Regions from separate parts of the Siminovitchia sediminis genome, predicted to be linked through region 2. Evidence: riboswitches for the same ligand, from Rfam matches in the RefSeq annotation. Region 2 holds a riboswitch; the other holds the start of a gene.
What was found. A riboswitch is a leader RNA that binds a small molecule or an ion and turns the genes downstream of it on or off. The one in region 2 is predicted to bind glycine.
Positions count from the first base shown of each region.

Region 1: it holds a riboswitch for glycine, as region 2 does, so the genes downstream of both, gcvT (glycine cleavage system aminomethyltransferase GcvT) here and glyA (serine hydroxymethyltransferase) in region 2, are expected to answer to the same signal.

Region 1 is NZ_JBHUEO010000004.1:1,243-12,047, reverse strand. Features, by position in the region: gene ACFSCZ_RS01375 (MBL fold metallo-hydrolase) at 1-478, shown strand, start outside; gene ACFSCZ_RS01370 (DUF2626 domain-containing protein) at 539-784, opposite strand; gene comGA (competence type IV pilus ATPase ComGA) at 1,024-2,142, shown strand; gene comGB (competence type IV pilus assembly protein ComGB) at 2,045-3,115, shown strand; gene comGC (competence type IV pilus major pilin ComGC) at 3,130-3,444, shown strand; gene comGD (competence type IV pilus minor pilin ComGD) at 3,455-3,907, shown strand; gene ACFSCZ_RS01345 (hypothetical protein) at 3,894-4,202, shown strand; gene comGF (competence type IV pilus minor pilin ComGF) at 4,174-4,626, shown strand; gene ACFSCZ_RS01335 (hypothetical protein) at 4,628-4,897, shown strand; gene ACFSCZ_RS01330 (YqzE family protein) at 4,952-5,137, shown strand; gene ACFSCZ_RS01325 (YqhG family protein) at 5,146-5,940, opposite strand; gene ACFSCZ_RS01320 (DEAD/DEAH box helicase) at 5,909-7,603, opposite strand; glycine riboswitch at 7,734-7,823, shown strand; glycine riboswitch at 7,827-7,908, shown strand; gene gcvT (glycine cleavage system aminomethyltransferase GcvT) at 7,988-9,094, shown strand; gene gcvPA (aminomethyl-transferring glycine dehydrogenase subunit GcvPA) at 9,114-10,457, shown strand; gene gcvPB (aminomethyl-transferring glycine dehydrogenase subunit GcvPB) at 10,454-10,805, shown strand, end outside.
Region 2 is NZ_JBHUEO010000019.1:24,232-35,036, forward strand. Features, by position in the region: gene ACFSCZ_RS08410 (BMC domain-containing protein) at 1-411, shown strand, start outside; gene ACFSCZ_RS08415 (BMC domain-containing protein) at 455-736, shown strand; gene ACFSCZ_RS08420 (hypothetical protein) at 739-1,557, shown strand; gene ACFSCZ_RS08425 (EutN/CcmL family microcompartment protein) at 1,508-1,771, shown strand; gene ACFSCZ_RS08430 (adenine deaminase) at 1,794-3,605, shown strand; gene ACFSCZ_RS08435 (cyclase family protein) at 3,622-4,305, shown strand; gene ACFSCZ_RS08440 (DUF1989 domain-containing protein) at 4,334-4,954, shown strand; gene ACFSCZ_RS08445 (M20 family metallopeptidase) at 4,955-6,103, shown strand; gene ACFSCZ_RS08450 (5'-deoxyadenosine deaminase) at 6,122-7,468, shown strand; gene ACFSCZ_RS08455 (DMT family transporter) at 7,701-8,639, shown strand; glycine riboswitch at 8,743-8,847, shown strand; glycine riboswitch at 8,851-8,929, shown strand; gene glyA (serine hydroxymethyltransferase) at 9,020-10,270, shown strand; gene ACFSCZ_RS08465 (serine dehydratase beta chain) at 10,298-10,792, shown strand; gene sdaAA (L-serine ammonia-lyase, iron-sulfur-dependent, subunit alpha) at 10,798-10,805, shown strand, end outside.

The sequences.
Region 1 (10,805 bases), on a different contig from region 2:
GGCCGTATTATTAACCCATGCCCATTTTGATCATATCGGTGCAGTAGAAGATGTGCGGAAACGATGGGATATACCTGTTTACATCCACCAAGAAGAAAGAGAATGGCTGATGGATCCCGCATTAAACGGCTCTGCCCGTCATCCGATGGCACCGGTTTCCGGCAGTCCGGCAGATCATCATATCCAGGAAGAAGGTAAACTTACAATCGGTCCTTTTGAAATGGAGATATTCGAAACACCGGGGCATTCTCCAGGAAGTGTTTCTTACTACTTCAAAAGCATGGACACTGTATTATCAGGAGATGCTTTATTTAACGGAGGCATTGGCAGGACTGATTTATTGGGCGGTGACCATGATACACTGATTCAAAGCATTCATCACAAGCTGTTTGTGCTGCCTGAACATACAGTTGTCTTGCCGGGTCATGGATTTTCAACAACCATTGGAAATGAGATAGAGAGCAATCCTTACGTATAACCAGTATGATTTAAAACGAAAAAAGCTTCCGGTCTTCGCGGAAGCTTTTTTGTTGCATTTTTAGGACAGCCCTCCACCCGGCGGCATGAGGAACAAAGTGTAGTATGTATAGCCAGCAAAGAACACAGTCAAATATGCGCCAAATACATACATATACATACGTTCTGTAAGGTTTAAGTAGCCGAGCAGCACGAAAAATCCTGTCTGGCCTAGGAAAAGTAAAGCGGTTTTATCCATTCCACCAAGGTAAAACATAACAGTAAAGATTGCAGTCCAAAAACCCATTACTCTGTACATGCGAGCCATAAAGAATCCCTCCTTTGATGCATGTGTTCCATCAAGTACTTATTATATAGGATAAGCGGCAAAAATGTAAATATATTAGAGATCCCGTTTGTGTCGAATGCGTGATAAAACTTGAAGGGGTCATTCAATATCATACCCTTTCTATGCCCATTTAAAAATATTTTGTATATGAGCAGGAAAATGCAGAAGCTTGTCGAATATGGTTATGTAAGAAAAATAAAGGTGGTGTTGTATGTGATATGACCATTGAACAGACTGCAGACCGGCTGATCACCCGTGCAGTACAGATGAATGCATCTGATATTCACATTATTCCCCGCAAACAGGATTACCTCATCAAATTCCGTCTTTACGGACAGTTGTCTCACTTTAAGATTCTTCCTCCTCTTGCAGGAGAACGGCTGATTTCACACCTGAAATTCATGGCTGCCATGGATATTGGAGAAAAAAGAAAGCCTCAGAGCGGCTCCTGGCAAACACATTGCTGTAATAAGCCGGTTGCGCTCCGAATATCTACCTTGCCATCCACGCTTTCTAAAGAAAGTCTTGTTATCCGAATGATCCCGCAAAAATCAAACTTTTCCCATGAAAGAATTTCCCTGTTCCCTGAAAGTATACTCAAGCTATCCTCGCTCATGTACCATTCCAACGGAATGATCATCTTTACCGGACCAACCGGATCTGGTAAGACCACTACCATTTATTCATTAATCGAGCATTGGGCGTCCTGTATGAATCGTAATATTATTACGCTGGAAGATCCGGTGGAAAGAGAAAGTGATTTATTTGTCCAGATGCAAGTGAATGAAAAAGCGGGGATTACGTATCAAACCGGATTAAAAGCGGTATTACGCCATGATCCGGATATTATTTTCGTGGGGGAGATTAGGGATGCCGAGACAGCTGAAATTGCAGTGCGGGCTGCAATGACAGGTCATCTTGTTCTAACGAGTATGCATACCCGTAATGCAGAAGGAGCAATTTACAGATTATTGGAGTTTGGCATTCAGGGAGTGGAAATTGAACAAACCTTGATTGGCATTACCGCCCAAAGGCTTGTCACATTAATATGTCCTTTTTGTGGAGACCAATGTTCTTCCTTTTGCCAAATGCCACGTTCGATTAAACGGGCAGCAGTATTGGAGATATTGAATGGGACACGCCTGGAATACGCTATCCAAAAGGCTCAGACTGCAGAAAGACGGCAGCAGGGTGATCATGCCAGCTCTTTAAGAAGATTGATTAGAAAGGGGATTGCACTTGGATATATCTCTGCTGAGGAATATCGCCGCTGGATTCTTCAAGCCGATGACGAACCTCACATTAAAAGATCAGGGACTTATATTACAAAGAATTAGTGATATGCTTTACAAAGGATTTACTATGGGAGAATCATTGGATTTTTTAGGTCGAACCAATGAAAAGCATATCAACATGTTTCATTCCATGACATACAACCTGCAGTCAGGCCAGCCGATCTACGAAGTGTTTTATCAGGAAGGGTTTGACCATCAGATATGTACACAGCTATATTTGGCAGAAAAGCACGGCTTTCTTGATTCGGCGCTGAAACAATCAGGTGAATATGTCCTGAAAAAGGCAGAGCAGCGAAAAAAAATGATCCGGCTCTTACAATATCCCGTTATGCTGCTTGTTGCTTTATTGACCGTAAGCATTCTGCTGCAAACACTTCTGCTTCCTCGATTTCAAATGTTTTATCACTCCATGGGCTACCAGCCAGCCATCCTGCTCAGATTATTTCTTCATATGATGCAAACTCTTCCGCTTTATTCCATTGTCATTGTTATGGCTGCCCTGGCAGGCGGTGTTTTTCTTTCAAGATATTTATATAGAAAATCCGCCTTGGAAAGAGCATTGTTCTACTCCGGAATACCAATTGCCGGGACGTATTACAAACTGTATCAAACTATTTTTCTCGCCAGAGAATGGAGCTTTTTACTGTCGAGCGGATTTTCTGTCAGTGAAATCGTTTACATCATGCGCAAGCAGGAGCTTCACCCTTTAATGAAGGAGTCTGCAGCAGAAATAAAAGAATTCCTTACATTAGGCTATACATTCTCAGAAGCGGTTTCACATCTGGGATTTGTAGAGGAAGAGCTGATAGTGGTGATTGCACATGGTGAAAAAAACGGAAAGCTGGACGGAGAACTGATGTTTTACAGTCAATTTTGCCTGCAGCGGCTTGAAGAAAAAATCACAAAAGTATTTTTAATGGTCCAGCCGGCTCTTTTCGTGATCATTGGGTTCGTTGTCATTGCTATTTACTTATCCATTTTTCTTCCCATGTTTCAAGTGATTGATTCAATATGAAAGGAGATATCCGAATGAAACGCTTATGGATCCATAATGAAAAAGGTTTTACACTGATGGAAATGATGGTAGTGCTGCTGGTCATTACTGTATTGCTCCTGATTGCTTTGCCCAATATTACAAGTCATAGCAGTAAAATTAACGATAAAGGGTGCGAAGGGTTAAAGCAGATGGTTCAAAGCCAGGTAGAGGCATACAGGATTGATAACAATGCTATTCCTACATTGAATGACCTGAAGACAGAAGATTACCTGGGAAAAGACAGGGAACTTGTCTGTCCGAACGGTTATGAATTATCCATTAATTCAACAACCGGAAAAGTGGAATAGGAGAATATCAATGTCCGCTCTAAAAGTTGTCCGTTCGGGGACAGGCTTTACATTATTGGAAACTTTAATTGTCCTCTCGATTGTATCCATGGTCCTTTTATTTGGTGTGATCACTTTACACCCCGTAATGGGATGGGTTCAGAAAAAAATGTTCATTTCGCAGCTGGAGAATGATTTATACCATGCTCATGCCCATGCCATGAACAGAGAAGACAGGGTTATCATAGCCTTTTCACTTTCAGAACAACAATACACAGCAAAAGGGGAATCCGGCGGTTTGTTGTTCGCAAGAAAGTTACACCCTTCTGTTCGTTTGACCGGAGGAACTTTATACAGGCTTCAATTATCCATTACTCCGGATGGCACAGTCAATCATTTTGGAAATGTCCAGTTTACTGTACATGATCAGCCTCTAGAACTGGCTTTTCATATTGGAAGGGGAAGGTTTATTGTTAAGGAATGAAAAAGGGTTTACCTTCTTGGAAGGAATCGTATCCTTCGGCCTGGTGCTCATGGTTGCAGCGACTTTTTTTCCGCTGATGTCCAATATGCTTCACCAAATAAATGAGAGCAAAAAGGAAATGAATGCTTACCGTCTGATGTATGAGCAAACGGAAAAGCTTCAAGACCTTGAAGCACTGGGGAGTGACAAACTAACTTGGCTGCAAACCGAATTTACAATTATCATGGAAAAAACTCAAAAAGGAGATTGGATCGTGTGTGCTCAATATGAAGAAAAATCACATTGTGTGGAGTAACCGGTCAGGATTCACTCTTTTGGAAACAATATTTTCAATATTTATCGTTTCGGTGATCCTTTCCCTTTTGCCCCTGTTATACTACTGGTTTTTCTCCATAGACCGGGCATTGTCTGTAGAGGGAGATTTTGAGTGGAATACTTTTCTCATTCAACTTCGCAAAGAGCTTGAAACAGCGGATACCATTTTTCTGCGCCCGGAAAGAATGTACTTAACAAAAAATCACTCGATCATAAAATATGAGCGATTTCAACGTAATATCCGAAGACAAGTTGACGATAAAGGACAAGAAATTGTACTGCAGAATGTAAGAAGATTTTCAGTCCGCGAAGAATTTCCCATGTTTGTCATTGAGGTTGAATTTATGAATGGAAAGACCGATGAGGCGAGATTTCGTTCACCGCCGATAGAGGAGGGGACATAGATTGAATGAACAGGGGTCTGTTTTTCCCATTACGCTGATCCTCGTGCTGATCGCAATGTTTATTGCTGCACAGGCGGCGATTGTTTATGTTTCTCAAAACCAATTTACTTACGAAATTCGGCAATATTATGAAAGAGAAATTCAACAGAAGCTCAAGGAAGGCCCCAATGTAAATATCAATGAAAGCCCCGGCAGAGAGACTGGAAAAACAGAGGCAAACCAGGAAGAAGAATCCGGACATTCTTCAAAGAATCATCCGCCTGGACCTTGATCCATGATTGAACTCAACGGCTCTTGGCCATACTTTTATCAAGGATGTGAAGATATGTCAACAAATGATTATGTAAAGTATGTAGCTGAACAATTGATTCAACGGTTGGAAACGCCAAAATCTGAACGGAGAGAAAAGAAAAAGGAACGAAAAGAAAGCAAGGATCCGTTCCTTCACCGATGGTTTGGCTTAATTCCGTACGCACTGATGATCTTGGTAAATAAAAGGAATCGAAAATAAACCGGCTGCTATGCAGGGACAGATTTCAAATAGTAAAGCCCGCCGTTTATAATATCAACTTGAACGGATGGCTTATACTGGTCTTCCAAAGCTTTTTTCTCAATCCAATAAGTGTCAGGCTTTTCAACTTCACTTTCGTAAAAATGATCCAGCAGCCGTAAATCTTCTTCCCATCTTTTCCTGGCCGACTCTGCCCAGGGATGTGCCCGGCTTTGTATTTCCTTTGTTAAAAAAGTTTCTATTCTTTTGAGTCCGCTTGCAGGCATGATAATAGGGGAGATTGTAAAGCTATAATCAGGTATTCTCGGTGTTAGAGATATTTTGCTTATCTTCTCATCAAATGGTTCGATCAGCTGCCCGTTGATTAAATTCAGTCCAAAAGATCTGAAAACATCCTTTTTTCGATCAGAGCAGTAGGAAACTTTCATATTGACATTCAGCCATGGGTGCAGCGGGACATTTTGTACAGCTGCCGTTTGGTGATTTTCAAATAGGCGTATATAAGATGAAAGCTTTCTTGCGGTCTCAAAAATCTGGTGGAGTCTTGGCGCACCAAAATGGATGACTTCCCCCTTAATATCTTGAGGGACTATTTCTTGATCGGTGATCAAGGTAATTTTCATCGGATTGGGTATCCCGCCCGTTTTTTCCAAATACGTCCAGTAAAACGGGCGGTTCATTAATTCTTTATCCATGTCCACTGTTAGTTGGATTGTTAAATAGCCTGGTCCGTTTTCTGCGATCGTACACCCGGCTGCTTGAAAAAATTGTTCAAGATATTGATGAATTTCCTTCTGAAGCATGGTTTGCGTCATCCTTTCTTAATGTGTCTGCAAATTCAATCATGGCAGCCAGATTGGTCATCTTTACTTTTACTTCTCCTTCGGAACGTGATGTCTTGAAAATATCCATCATGTGTTCTTCGATGGTACCGCCGTCCAATTTTGCCAAAATATCGTCTAATTCACCTACTACTCGCTCAAACAGTTTGATTTTATCCGTCAGTAAGTTAACAATATGCTCTTCGATGGTATGTTTGACAGCAAAATTGTATATATGGACGTCCTCTTCTTGTCCCAGACGGTGGACACGTCCAATTCTTTGTTCCAGCCTCATGGGATTCCAGGGAAGGTCATAATTAATCACATGGCTGCAAAATTGGAGATTGATTCCTTCACCGCCTGCTTCGGTTGCGATGAGGACCTGCACTTGATTTTTAAACAGTTCTTTCATCCAATCTTTCTTGCTTCTTTTAAATCCTCCGCGAAAAGGAACGGATTTAATACCGTGCTGCTGTAAAAACCATTGCAAATAAAGTTGTGTTGCTCGGTATTCAGTGAAAATGATCACTTTATCGTTGATTTGTTGAATTAATTCCAAAGCTTTTTCCGCCTTGGAATTTTGTGTAACTGCATCTACTTTCTGAAAAATCTTCTGTAATTGATTCTTGTACGATTCAGATGGATCATTATGCTTTTGGAGCATGTTTTTTAAAGTAAAGTAAACCGCTTCCCTGCTGCTGCAAGCTTCCCTTTGAAGGGTCATGATGGAAAAAGCCGGCAGCGGTACTTCCGAGTGGCGCAGCAAGTCGATTGCCTGATACAAATCTCTTTCTTTTTCATTAAAGTCTATGGGAATGGTCTTGACATGTCTTTTCGTCCATTCGATCCCTGTATCAACTCTCCTGTTCCGGATCATCACTTTATTGACAAGGTTTTTCAAATGTTCATTTTCTGCCGCTGACAGCTTTTTCTTCTTATATTTTTCTGCAAAGGTTGTATGGCTGCCAAGATGGCCGGGCTTTAACAGAGAAACAAGGTAAAAAATTTCTTCAATTCTATTTTGGATAGGTGTTGCTGTCAGCAGCAGGCAGAACTTTTTTTTGAGTGATTGAGCAAATTCATAGTTTTTTGTTTTATGGTTTTTCAGCTTATGAGCCTCGTCAATAATGACCAGATCAAAGGACTGGTCTGCAATCAGTTCTCTGTGCGGGCTTCTTTTGGCAGTATCAATAGAAGACACAATACAGTCATACCTTTCCCAAACATAACTTTTGGCAGCAGGGACGGCATGTATATGAAACTTGGAGTTCAGTTCAGAGGTCCACTGCGAGACAAGGGATGCAGGTACGAGAATGAGTGCTCTTTTAACTAGGCCTCTAATCATATATTCTTTTAGTATCAATCCTGCTTCGATCGTTTTACCCAACCCGACTTCATCTGCCAAAATGGCTTTTCCATTCATTTCTTCAATAACCCGGGCTGCTGTTTCCAATTGATGCGGCAAAAGAGTCAGTTCAGGCAAATGTTTTGGAGCAACCAGCCCCTCAAAATCTGGGACAAGAAGGTGTTTTTGAGCTGATAGGGATAAATGGAAGAGCTGCTGGTCCGACCACGGCCCATCTTTTTGGTGGCGTTCCAAAAAACCGGGCAGCCAATCCTGATCAAAGTTTATATGTATGGACATGACAGGCCTCCTTATATACTGAAGATCAAAGAAAGTGTTTGAAAAGTATGTAAAAGAATGATACGATACTATTGAAAGAACTCTTCGTACATAAGATTAGTATGTCCAACTTTTAACAGAATATAGGCGAATGAAGACTGGAGGAGAGACTGTTTATACAGCGCCGAAGGAGCAAGCAATTTATTGCGAATCTCTCAGGCAAAAAGACTCTTGTCGGACGCAGCTCTGGAGAGTGTTCCAACATGTGGAGCCACCAACGAGGAAAGCCGGTAATCCGGTCAAACTTTCAGGTGCCAAAGACAGAGAGACCTTGTAAAGGGGCCTTTCTGTCTTTTTTTATTTGCTTTTTGCTGTACCTAAATGATCAGGGAGGATGATAAACCAATGGCCGATTTAAAGAAAACTCCGTTGCATCCATTGTACAAGGAGTCCGGTGCCAAGACGATTGACTTTGGAGGATGGGACATGCCGGTGCAATTTTCCGGCATTAAAGATGAGCATGAAGCAGTAAGAACCAAAGCGGGTATTTTTGATGTTTCCCATATGGGTGAAATGGTCATCAAAGGAAGGGATAGCCTGTCTTTTTTGCAAAAAATGATGACCAACGACTTTTCCAGATTAAAAGACGGCGATGCGATGTATACAGCCATGTGCTATGAGAATGGCGGTACGGTTGATGATCTCCTCGTCTACAGGTTCAGTGAAGAAGAATACTTTCTTGTAGTGAATGCTGCAAACACGGAAAAAGATTATGACTGGCTGCAGGAACATGCATCGGGAGACGTCAACATCGAAAACGTTTCTGATCAGTATGGATTAATTGCCATACAGGGTCCAAAAGCTCAAGACATTCTCCAAAAAGTTACTGAGAATACCGATTTAAGTGAAATAAGGTTCTTTAAATTTAAACGGAATGTTGACCTTGACGGAGCAAAAGCACTTATTTCCCGAACGGGCTACACAGGAGAAGACGGCTTTGAAATATATTGCCAGGCGATTGATTCAGTAAAAATATGGAAAAGACTGCTGGAAGCAGGTAAAGAAGAGGGCATGGTTCCCTGTGGACTTGGGGCAAGGGACACCCTCCGGTTTGAAGCGGGCCTTCCTTTATATGGACAAGAGCTTTCTTCAGAAATTTCACCGCTGGAAGCAGGGTTGGGATTTGCAGTCAAGCTGAACAAAGAAGCAGATTTTATTGGCAAGGAAACGTTGAGGAAACAAAAGGAGCAAGGCGTGGAACGCAAGCTTGCCGGAATTGAGATGATAGACAGGGGTATCCCGAGAACCGGATACCGGGTTTTCTCAGGTAATGAAGAAATTGGCTATATCACTTCAGGAACACAATCCCCGACATTAAAGAAAAATATCGGATGGGCCTTGATCAAATCCGATTACAATCATGAAGGCAGCGAAGTGGAAGTAGAAGTACGCAAAAAGCGCCTGAAAGCGAAAATTATTCAGACACCGTTTTATAAGCGTCCAAAAAAGTAGGATGGAGGAGAAAAACATGATGAAACATCGTTATTTGCCTATGACCGAACAGGATCAGCAAGAAATGCTGAAGACCATCGGAGTAGATTCGATCGATGAACTGTTCTCTGATATTCCAGAAAAAGTCCGATTTAAAGGTGAGTATCAAATTAAACCCGCAAAGACCGAATCAGCATTAATGAAGGAACTTGCTCAAATGGCTGCAAAAAACGCCGATTTGAAACAATATACAAGCTTTCTCGGAGCCGGAGTTTATGATCACTATATCCCGGTTATTGTTGACCATGTGATTTCACGTTCGGAATTTTACACAGCTTATACCCCATATCAGCCAGAAATTTCACAGGGTGAACTGCAGGCAATCTTTGAGTTTCAGACAATGATTTGTGAGCTGACAGGAATGGATGTGGCAAACTCCTCTATGTATGATGGGGGAACCTCTCTCGCTGAAGCTGCCATGTTGAGTGCAGGCCATACAAAAAGGCAAAAAGTACTTGTTTCTCAAACCGTACATCCCGAATCCCGCGCTGTCCTTAAGACATATGCCAAAGGGCAAAATATTGAAGTAATTGAAATTCCTTTTAAAAACGGAATAACTGATATAGATGCCTTACAGGACGAGCTCGATCAAGATGTGGCGGCTGTGATTGTTCAATATCCGAACTTTTTTGGTTTAATTGAACCATTGAAAGATATTGAGCCTCTTGTTCATAAGATGAAAAGTCAGTTTGTCGTATCCAGCAACCCGCTTGCTCTTGGCGTATTGGCTTCCCCTGGCAGCCTGGGTGCCGATATTGTTGTTGGTGAGGCACAGCCGTTTGGAATTCCGGCATCGTTTGGTGGACCGCATTGCGGATATTTTGCAGTTACGAAAAAGTTAATGCGGAAAGTGCCAGGAAGACTGGTTGGCCAAACTGTTGATGAGGATGGCAAAAGAGGCTTTGTCTTGACATTGCAGGCTCGTGAGCAGCATATTCGCAGAGATAAAGCGACATCTAATATTTGCTCAAATCAGGCATTAAATGCATTGGCAGCATCTGTGGCAATGACCGCTTTAGGGAAAAAAGGGGTCAAAGAAATGGCGGGCCAAAACATTCAAAAGTCACATTACGCCAAAGAAGCCTTAAGGAAAAATGGATTCAAACTTCCATTTGATGGATACTATTTCAATGAATTTGTTGTAAAGCTGAATAAACCCATTCATGAGGTGAATGAGAGTCTGATTAAAAAAGGCATTATTGGAGGATATGATTTGGGACGGGATTATCCAGAACTTGAAAATCATATGCTCGTTGCCGTTACTGAGCTGCGTACAAAAGAGGAGATCGATCAATTGATTACAGAATTGGGGGATCATCAATGAGTGAAGTGGTTATGCCATTAATATTTGAAAAATCCACGCCGGGCCGGATTGGTTACAGTCTTCCGGAGCTTGACGTGCCTGAAGTTGATTTGGCTGAATGCCTACCCTTAGGTTATGTAAGGGAAGAAGAGGCAGATCTGCCTGAAGTTTCGGAGTTGGATATTATGAGGCATTATACGGAGTTGTCCACTCATAATCATGGAATTGACTCAGGATTTTATCCACTTGGTTCCTGTACCATGAAATATAACCCGAAAGTCAATGAAAATGTAGCTCGTTATCCCGGATTTGCCCATATTCATCCGCTGCAGCCCGTTTCTTCTGTCCAGGGTGCATTGGAACTGATGT
Region 2 (10,805 bases):
ATCGGTATGGAAAAAGTAATTGGTGTCAGCGGATATGTTGGAGTAACCATCCATATTACCGGTGATGTTGCGGCTGTTACGTCAGCTGTGGAAGCAGGGAGAGAACAGGGCGAGCTTGTAGGAAAAGTCATTTCTACCGACGTGATTCCGAGAGCGCATTCAGAGGTGAATCTTAAGCTGCTGAGCAAGTTCATGTTGGATCATCAGGCCGGGGAAAACAGTCAAGTGGAAGCAAAACCGGCAGTCTCTTCGTCTGAAGCACCGATAAAGGAAGTGCGCAAGTCAGCGAAATCTACAGGTACACCAAAAACAGGAAAGGGACGTTCAAAGGCAAAAGACAGCAGTACTGCTGCTGCAGATGAAAACGAAATGAAAAAAAATGATCTCAATACTGAAAATGATGAAAAGTAGTTAGGATATACATGAATTTAAACCTTATAAGGAGGGTTTCAAAATGGGTGGAGAAGCATTAGGGTTGGTTGAAACAAAAGGACTCGTCGGAGCTGTGGAGGCAGCAGATGCCATGGTAAAAGCGGCCAATGTGGAAATTTGCGGCTACGAAAAAGTTGGATTCGGTCTTGTTACTGTCATGGTCCGTGGAGATGTAGGAGCAGTCAAAGCAGCAACGGATGCGGGGGCAGATGCAGCAAGCCGTGTAGGAGAATTAGTCAGCGTCCATGTCATCCCCAGACCTCACAGTGAGGTTGAACGAGCACTCTTATCCAAAGGTGAATAAGTATGTATCTCAACAGGCAAAGTTATCTGGCGGAGTCTATTTTACAGGAGCTGCTCTTTCGTAATCGTGTAATGGAGGAAGGAAAACGCCAGAAAACAATGCTTGCTCTGCTGTTTTATCACATGAATGGAATGGACGAAGGCTTAGGAACCATTAAAGAGCTGCACGCATGCTCTGGTGGAAACTTGCGGATACGTTTATGCCCCGATCATTCCATTCTTGAGTATTATGACAAAATAGATCTTGCCTCCAAAGCCGGCACGGATGATTGGATCTCTCTGGACGAGGCTGAGCAGCAAATAAGCCGCATCGATTATGTATATATACCGATCTTGCCATTTTCTGTTGTTTCAGATTTATTGCATTTCAATGACAGACACAGAGAGATCAGACTGTTGCTTTGGGCGTTGATGAGCGGCAAGAAGGTGAGTGCCTACACAGCAGGGGCCGACCCGTACCATCCCATTTGGAAAAATGCCGGAATGGACCGGGGGACTTCTTTTTTGAAACACGACATGCAGGGGCAACTCCAAAAGTTAAAAAGTATCGGAATCGATCTGCTTAATCATCATCATGAGTTATCTTATTACATAAACTCTGCTGTTATCAGCGGGAGTAAGCAACTTATAACAGCAGAAACGATTCAGCAGTATGCAGATGCTGGAGAACAGCGGATCGATGTAAGACATGGAGCAATCATAACACCACTTGCACGGGATGTTGCCCGGGAATATGACATTGAAATCAACGAGAAAAGGGCGGGAGCAATCTATGGAAATGGGAATCGTAGTTGGAAGAGTAACAGCAACGAGAAAAGATGATAGATTGGTAGGCACTAAGCTGCTGATTACACAGCCCATCGGAGTTGACGGTACCCCCTTGGATTCTCAGCCCATTATAACCGTTGATACAGTTGGAGCGGGCATTGGTGAACAGGTCATCTTTGTAAAGGGAAGCATGGCATCTCGGGCGATCCAAAATAAAGATGCCCCTGTAGATGCGGCCATTGTAGGAATTATTGACAGTATGGAATAGAGGGAAAGGGTGATGAGTGAGGATGCAGGCTGAAAATATAAAAAAAGCCGTTCAGTATAGGAAGTTGATCGATGTTCTGCTGGACTCCCATCAGCATGCAGATCTTGTACTGAAGGACGGATATGTCATCAATACAGTGACCAGAGAGATCTATGAGGCGGATGTAGCGATCAAAGGTGAGTACATACTAATGGTTGGAGACGCAAGTGAGTTAATAGGCAGCAAAACAAAAGTGGAGAATGTCAGAGGAAAATTTATCTCACCGGGCTTTATCGATTCACATATGCACTTTGAAAGCTCCATGCTGACCTGTACGGAATTTTCCAGACTGTCCATTCCAACCGGTACAACAACTATTGTAGCCGATCCGCATGAAATAGGAAACGTATTGGGAGTTCATGGGATGCAAGAAATGATTAAGGAGGCCAAAACACTCCCGAATCAAATCTATTTTACAGTTCCTGCTGCAGTACCGGATGCACCGGGCTTGGAAACCGCAGGATTTAATGTAAACTCCACCCACATGGAAAAACTTTTAAACGATCCTTATGTTCAGGGTATCGGTGAAATTCAAAGCTTTAGCAACATCGGCCCAGTGTATGAAAATGCTCCTGAACTGATCGATGACCTGGTTGCTGCTGTTTCCTACGCGGAGAGTATTGGCAAAACGGTTGAAGGAAATGCACCGGCATTGTTCGGAAAAGAACTGGCTGCACATATTATCAGCGGGGGCGGCCATGTATCCTGCCACGAAACAACGACAAAAGAAGAAATGATGGAAAAACTTCGCTATGGTGTGAGTGTGTTTATGAGAGAGGGGTCCTCTCAAAGAAACATGGCGGAATGTATCCGTGCCATTACAGAAGAAGGAATGGATTCCCGACGTGCCATACTTGTTTCCGACGATATGGTCCCGGAGGACCTGCTGAAAGACGGTCACATGAACGACATTATCAGGCGGACCATTGGACAAGGTGTTGATCCCGTAGAAGCTATTCAAATGGCCACGATCAATCCGGCAACGCACTTTGGTTTCAAAGATGTCGGCATCCTTGCACCAGGGAAGCGTGCAAATATAGCTGTAATCAGCAACTTAAATGAAATGACAATTGACCAGGTTTACCTGAACGGAATCCTGGCTGCTGAAAAAGGTCAATTGACTCTGGATCTCGGCTCTTACACATATCCTGAAAGCGTAAAAAAATCAGTGAAACGCGGACCGGTTAAAGTGGAGGATCTCCACATTACCGCAAATGGCAGCCGTGCCCGTGTCCGCTCCATTGTCGCTATTCCCTTTCAAAACCTGACAGGCGCGCAGGAATTTGATTTAAACGTGTCGGGCGGGGTTGTTCAGCCATGTCTGCAGCAGGATGTACTTCCTTTAATTGTGGTAGAAAGACATGGGAGAACCGGAAACATCGGTAAGGCCTTTTTGAATGGTTTTAAGCTTCAAAGTGGAGCCATCGCAGAGAGCGTGGCCCATGATACACATAATATTATCGTAACAGGGACGAACTACGAAGATATGGTAACAGCCGTGAATCGTGTTATATCTATGGACGGCGGAATTGCCATGATCAAAGACGGCAAGGTGGTAGGGGATTTGCCATTACGAGTGGGCGGACTGATAACAGATGAACTGAGCGGGCAGGAAGTCAGTGAAAAGATCGCTGAGCTGTCAAGGCTGGCAGAGACAGAGTTGGGCTGCGGTATTCCTGTACCTTTCATGCACTTGTCTTTTTGGTCACTCGTGACAAGCCCCGAGTGGAAAATAACGGATATGGGGTTAATCGATGTAGATCGCTTTGAAGTACTTTCCCCGGTGATAGAGTAAGAGGGAGGCGGATGACATGGGGATCAGATTAGTTGACCTTTCACAAGAAATTTATCAGGGGATGCCAATATTTCCGCTGCACCAGCCAACGCATATTTGGCAGAACATTTCTCATGAAGAAAGCTTGAAAAAGATCGGATTTGAATTTGCGACGAACAATATTTTAATCAATGAACATGGCGGCACACATACCGATGCCACGTACGAATTTGATCCAAACGGTAAATATATCAATGATATGCCGCTGGAATACTTTTATGGACCGGCGGTTTGTTTGGATGTGTCACATGTGTCTCCTGACGGTTATATTACCCCAAGGGATCTGGAGCAGGCACTGGATAAATCCGGGCAGGTACTGGAGAAGGGTGACATCGTTTTATTATATACAGGCCATTACAATCGGAAATTTGGTACTGATGAATGGCTGACGCGTTATACCGGTCTCAATTACGAGGGAGCTAAATGGCTGGCGGAAAAAGGTGTGGTGAACATTGGCGTGGATTCCCCTTCTGTAGATAATCCAAAAGATGAACGTTACTCCGGACATTTAGTATGCCGGGAGTACGGAATATCAAATACGGAAAATCTCATCAACCTGGATCAGGTGGCTGGAATGCGTTTTCTCTATTTCGGATTGCCTTTAAAAATCAGGGAAGGGACGGGTTCACCTATCAGAGCTGTTGCCCTGTTTATCGATTAATTAAGCGAGAGAAAGAGGTGTTTGATATATGGTAAATTCAGCCAGAGAAAGGATTCGGGAAGAAATTATCATCCCCCCATATGAAGGCAGAAGCGCTGTACTGAACCCAGGCGAAGAACTGGTCATCATTGATATGGAAGGGAAACAGGTCGGTGATTTTGTTTGTTTTAATCGGAAAGATCCCAAAGAGTTTGTATCACCTGTCCATATGAGAGCTTCCCTCAGCAGCATCCGACTTAAACCGGGTGATGGGTTGTACAGCAACAGACGGCGTCCTTTAATGACATTTGTTGAAGATACAGTCGGAAAACATGATTTCTTTTTTCCTGCCTGTGATTATTATCGTTATAAAATAGATTTTGGCATGGAAGACCATCCCAACTGCCATGATAATTTAAACCGAGCGCTGGCATCCTATGGGCTGGGGAAAGAGCCGGTTCCTGATCCAATCAATTTCTTTATGAACAACGTATTGAATGATCAGGGAGATTATGAAATACATGAACCGCTGTCCAAACCCGGTGATTATGTCCGTTTGAGAGCTCTTGAAGAGGTGGTTATAGCCTGTTCCACCTGTTCCCAGGACATGGCTCCGGTAAATGGGTATAAAGTAACGTCACTTAAAATGCAAATCGTGGAGGCGAACTAAATGGGAGCTGTCCGTTTTTTGCAGGAAATGATACAAATTGACAGCTCCAACCCTCCCGGAAATGAAAATCGGGTATCCCTTATGCTGGCTGAAAGATGCAAGGCAGCCGGCATTCCTTTTCAAATAACGGAAGTTGAGCCGGGAAGAAGCAACTTTGAGATACGCTTAAAAGGGGAAGGTACCGGAAAGATTATATTTTGCGGGCATATGGATACAGTGCTGCCCGGTGAACAGCCATGGAGCTATCCGCCTTTTTCAGGAAAAATCATTAACGACAAGATATACGGCCGCGGAGCATCCGACATGAAGAGCGGTCTAGCCGCCATGTATTTGGCAATTGAATCTCTGTTTAAGGAAGGGAAACTTCTCCCGAAGGAAATCGTCTTTCTGGCTACAGCCGGTGAGGAAGTCGATAGCTGCGGGGCTAGAAAATATTTAGAAGGACAGACAATGCAGGATGTTGAAGCGCTGATTATTGGGGAGCCGACGAATGAAAAGGTGGTCGTCGGGCATAAGGGAGCCCTGTGGATTGAGATTGTAACCATTGGAAAGACTGCACACGGTTCCATGCCGGAAATGGGAATTAATGCTGTTGAATCGATGAACAAGATTATGGAAATGCTCAAATCATTCAAGAAAAAGTGGAAAATCACTGCCGAACCATTGGGACAAAGCAGTTTGGCGGTCACACAAATACATGGAGGAATCCAAACAAACGTAATTCCGGATCGTTGCAGCCTGTCAGTAGATATCAGGTCTGTACCTCCACAATCCCACCAACGATTACTTGCTGAAATCAATACAGGTCTCGAGGAATTATTCTCATATGAAAACTCCCCGGATTTTTCTGTAAATCTTCTTCTTGACCGTCCGGCTATTTTAACCAAACCAACAGAAAAACTGATCCGGCTGGCTTTGGATTTGAATGATCAGTCCTCATTATATGGAGTGTCTTATTATACAGATGCTGCCGTCTTAAATCCGAATAGTGAAGTACCGACGCTTATTTACGGGCCTGGTGATGAAAAGCTCGCGCATCAGCCAAATGAATATGTTGAAATCCAAGCTTATTTGCGGTCCATTGATTTTTACAGGGAGTTGGCAGTGAAGCTTTCTGAAGAAGGAAGAGCGGCTTCTTTTCATAGATAAAGAAAGAGGGGAATAGATATGCCCACCATATTGATCAAAAATGCGCAAATTATTACCATGAACGCTCAAGAGGAGATTATCCAAGGCGATTTATTGATCGAGGATGATAAAATAAAAAACATTGGGACAAACTTGCGGCATAAGGCGGATCAAGTGATTAATGCGACAGATAAAACTGTCATCCCAGGATTTATCCAAACGCATATCCATCTTTGCCAAACACTATTTAGAGGCCAAGCCGATGACATGGAACTGATGGATTGGCTTCAAAAAAGAATATGGCCGCTTGAGGCTTCACATGATGAAGAATCAAGCTATTATTCTGCTATGCTCGGTCTTGGTGAACTGATTCAAAGCGGCACAACAACCATCGTAGATATGGAAACGGTGAACCATACAGATGCTGCCTTCCGTGCGATGGCGCAAAGCGGGATACGCGTTTTGGCCGGGAAAGTGATGATGGACATGGGCGACGATGTTCCTGATTTGTTAAGGGAAGATACAGCTGCTTCGATTCAGAAAAGTGTAGATTTGCTGGAAAAATGGCATCAGCATGATAACGGGCGGATCCAATACGCTTTCTGCCCGAGGTTTGTAGTCTCCTGTACGGAAGAACTGCTCACACAAGTGCGTGAACTGTCCAATCATTATCATGTGAAAGTACATACGCATGCTTCAGAAAACAGGAAAGAAATTGAAATTGTTGAGCAGCAAAGAGGAATGCGGAACATCGTATACCTGGATCATATAGGCTTGGCAAACGAGAATTTAATATTGGCTCATTGTGTCTGGCTTGATGATGAGGAGAAGCGGATTATTAAAGACCGGGGAATCAAAATGAGTCATTGTCCAAGCTCCAACATGAAACTGTCATCGGGTATTGCGGATGTACCGGATATGCTTGACATGCAGGCGTATGTTAGTTTGGGTGCGGATGGTGCGCCGTGTAACAATAACCTGGATATGTTCAACGAAATGAGAATGGCTTCCTTGATTCAAAAGCCGAAACATGGGCCAACCGCAATGAATGCACGGACGACATTCAGGATGGCTACGATTGGCGGGGCGAGGGCCGTCGGGATGGAGGATCAGATCGGCAGTATTGAAATAGGTAAAAAAGCAGATCTTGTTATGCTGGATTTGAATAATTTCCATACCTTTCCGTCTGCAGAAGTAGATCCCATTTCCAGGATTGTATACTCTGCAACAAGAGCGGATGTTGATCTTACGATGATTAACGGAAAAATAGTCATGCAAAATGGTACAGTTAAAACGATAGACAAAGAGATCGTTCTTCATGAAGCGAATAAATCTATCCAAAGGCTTCTAAAAAGAATTCCGTCTATTATGAAAATTCCGGGCTGACAAGTTTAAATGTAGACGGCGTTGCTGGAAATATGAAAAAATCCTGCTCCCTTTTATAATCGAATGGCAGGATTTTTTTATTGACGAAAAGACATAGGAAATGGATTGAGCAGATATCAAAAATCTTCTAAAGTTTTAAGTATTTATTTTTTGAAAATAGTAAGATATGATGATTATATGAGTACAGCTTGAGGGCTTTTATATTTCTTCAATTTGGAAGGGGAAACATTGTGTGATTTCACGTTTATCATCGCCTTACTTATGGTTAATACTCGCTACAATGTTCTGGGGCGGAAATTTTGCAGTTGGAAGAGCTCTGGTTCATGATGTTCCTCCATTTACCATGTCTTTTATCCGGTGGTTTATCGCCTTGCTTATACTACTGCCGTTTGTATGGAAGGAGTATCATACAGCGAAGGAACTCATGATCAAGCAATGGAAAATCATTGGTATTTTATCTTTAACGGGTATAGCAGCCTTTAATTCACTTTCCTATGTTGCTGTTCAATATACCACGTCTATTAACGCTTCTCTTGTGAACGGACTGGCTCCGGGACTCATTATTCTAATGTCATTTATTTTCCTTAAGGAAAGAATGTTAAAAATCCAATTAACTGGTGTTATTATTTCGTTAATTGGCGTGCTATGGATTGTGACACAGGGCAGTATTCATACATTTATGACACTTGCTTTCAACAATGGGGATTTGATTATGCTGTTTGGAGTCCTTGCATGGGTAATATACTCTATTTACATGAAGGCTGCGGCTGCCGGTTTACCGAAAATGGCTTTGTTTATTAGTACGATCTTTGTGGGACTTATCATTTTGGCACCGTTTGCAGCCTGGGAATTTTATAGAGATCCTGCACCACTGCAACTGGGAATGCCACAAGTGATAAGTTTGTTGTATCTCGGAATTTTTCCCTCTATACTTTCTTTTGTTTTATGGAACAAGGCGCTTCTTATGCTGGGGCCATCCAAAGCTTCGGTCTTTTTGAATTTTACATTATTATTTGCTACGATTTTCAGCATCCTGTTTCTTCATGAGAAACTCCTGGTTTCCCAGGTAATCGGGGGCATTTTAATGATTTTGGGCGTGGTGCTGACAGCAAATATCAAGCTATTCAAAGGAACGCGTCCCGGACTTGAAGCAAACTATCATCACACATAATCGAAGTAACGGGCAGTGTGGTGGAATAATCAAAAAATTCGAGTAAATGATTGACAATAATCACGTTTGAATGGTATATTATAAAAAAACAAAATGCTTGCGAATGACAATCGCGGGAGAGACTAAACAATTTGTTTAGCACCGAAGGAGCAAGTCCCAAAAAATCCATGGGATCCAATCTCTCAGGTAAAAGCACCGCGTTTGGACGCGTCTCTGGAGAGCGCCTTCTACAGGCCACCCAAGGGGAATACTTCAATCTTGAAGTTAAACTCTCAGGTAAAAGGACAGAGGAAGGGTAGATGATGATCTATCTTTCCCCTGTCCTTTTTGTGTTTCAGGGAGATGACAAGGGAAGGGTAGGCAAAAAGGAGGACGAATCAATGAGTTTAGCTCATGCAGACACGGAAATCTTTCAGGCGATTAAGGAAGAACGGAAAAGGCAGGATCAGTCGCTGGAACTTATCGCTTCAGAAAACTTTGTAAGTACAGATGTGATGGAGGCCATGGGTTCTGTCTTAACTAATAAGTATGCGGAAGGGTATCCCGGAAAGCGTTATTATGGCGGATGCGAGCACGTGGATGTCGTAGAAAATTTGGCCATTGAGCGTTTGAAGGAATTATTTGGAGCTCCATATGCAAATGTTCAGCCTCATTCAGGAGCACAGGCAAATATGGCCGTTTTTTTCGCTTTGCTCGAACCTGGGGATACGATTATGGGCATGAATTTATCCCATGGCGGCCATCTGACACATGGGAGCCCGGTCAATATGTCAGGGAAATGGTTTAACATTGTTTCCTATGGTGTGAGAGAAGATACCCACTTGATTGACTATGATGAAGTAGAGAAAATGGCTTTGGAGAAACGCCCTAAATTGATCATTGCCGGGGCAAGTGCTTATCCGAGGGTGATTGACTTTGCAAGATTCAGGGAGATCGCTGATAAAGTGGGTGCCTATTTTTTGGTAGATATGGCGCATATTGCAGGGCTGGTCGCTGCTGGACTTCACCCTTCACCTGTTCCATTTGCCGATGTCATTACAAGCACAACCCATAAGACACTTAGGGGTCCGCGGGGAGGGATTATCTTAACCAACCATGAGGATATTGCCAAGAGAGTCAATAAAGCCATTTTTCCGGGAATACAAGGCGGTCCGCTCATGCATATCATCGCGGCAAAGGCTGTAGCATTCAAGGAGGCTATGGAGCCGAGTTTTGCAAAATATATCTCGCAGGTTATCAGTAATGCATCCAGACTTGCAGCATCTTTGAAAGACAAGGGAGCAGCCATTGTTTCCGGCGGAACAGACAATCATCTCATATTAGTTGATGTCAGGCCGTGGGAACTGACAGGAAAGGAAGCCGAGCATCTGTTGGAGGCAGCCGGAATGACAGTCAATAAAAATACCATTCCGTATGATCCCGAAAGCCCATTCGTTACGAGCGGGATTCGGATTGGCACGGCTGCCCTGACTTCCCGCGGGATGAACGAAACGGACATGGAAGCCATTGCCGGTTATATGACAGATATTTTACAAAGCCAAGGGGACTCCAAGGAAAAGGTAAAAGTAAGAAAAGAGATTCAGAGGTTATGCCGCACATACCCACTTTATCAAAAACAGTTGGTCAGATAGAGATGGAGGTGTTATGGAGGTGTTCTCATGGTTTTTAACAGTTGCTTTGATATTATCGGTCCGGTGATGGTAGGGCCGTCCAGCTCTCATACAGCCGGAGTGGTTGCCATTGGAAAGTTTGGCCATGACTTGCTCGGTGAAATACCGAAGTCCGTAAACATTACATTTTATGATTCATTTTCTGAAACTTACCAAGGGCACGGAACAGATAAAGCCGTGATTGGCGGCCTGCTCGGACTGGGAACGGATAACCCGGAGATAAAGCATGCCTTTGAGCTGGCGGAAAAGGAAAGAATGAACATTTCTTTTGAATTTGAAGAGAGATGCCCGTACTATGACCATCCCAATACCCTTCTTATCAGTATGAAAAGCAGAGAAAATTCTGTTGAAATTGGAGGCGTTTCTTTAGGGGGCGGGGTTTCGAAAATATTCCTGATCAACGGACAGCCGGCAAATATTTTATTAAACTCCAAGTTAGATATGGAATCAATGCGAGAAAGGTATCTTCACGATCGGAGATGATAGGAATGGATTT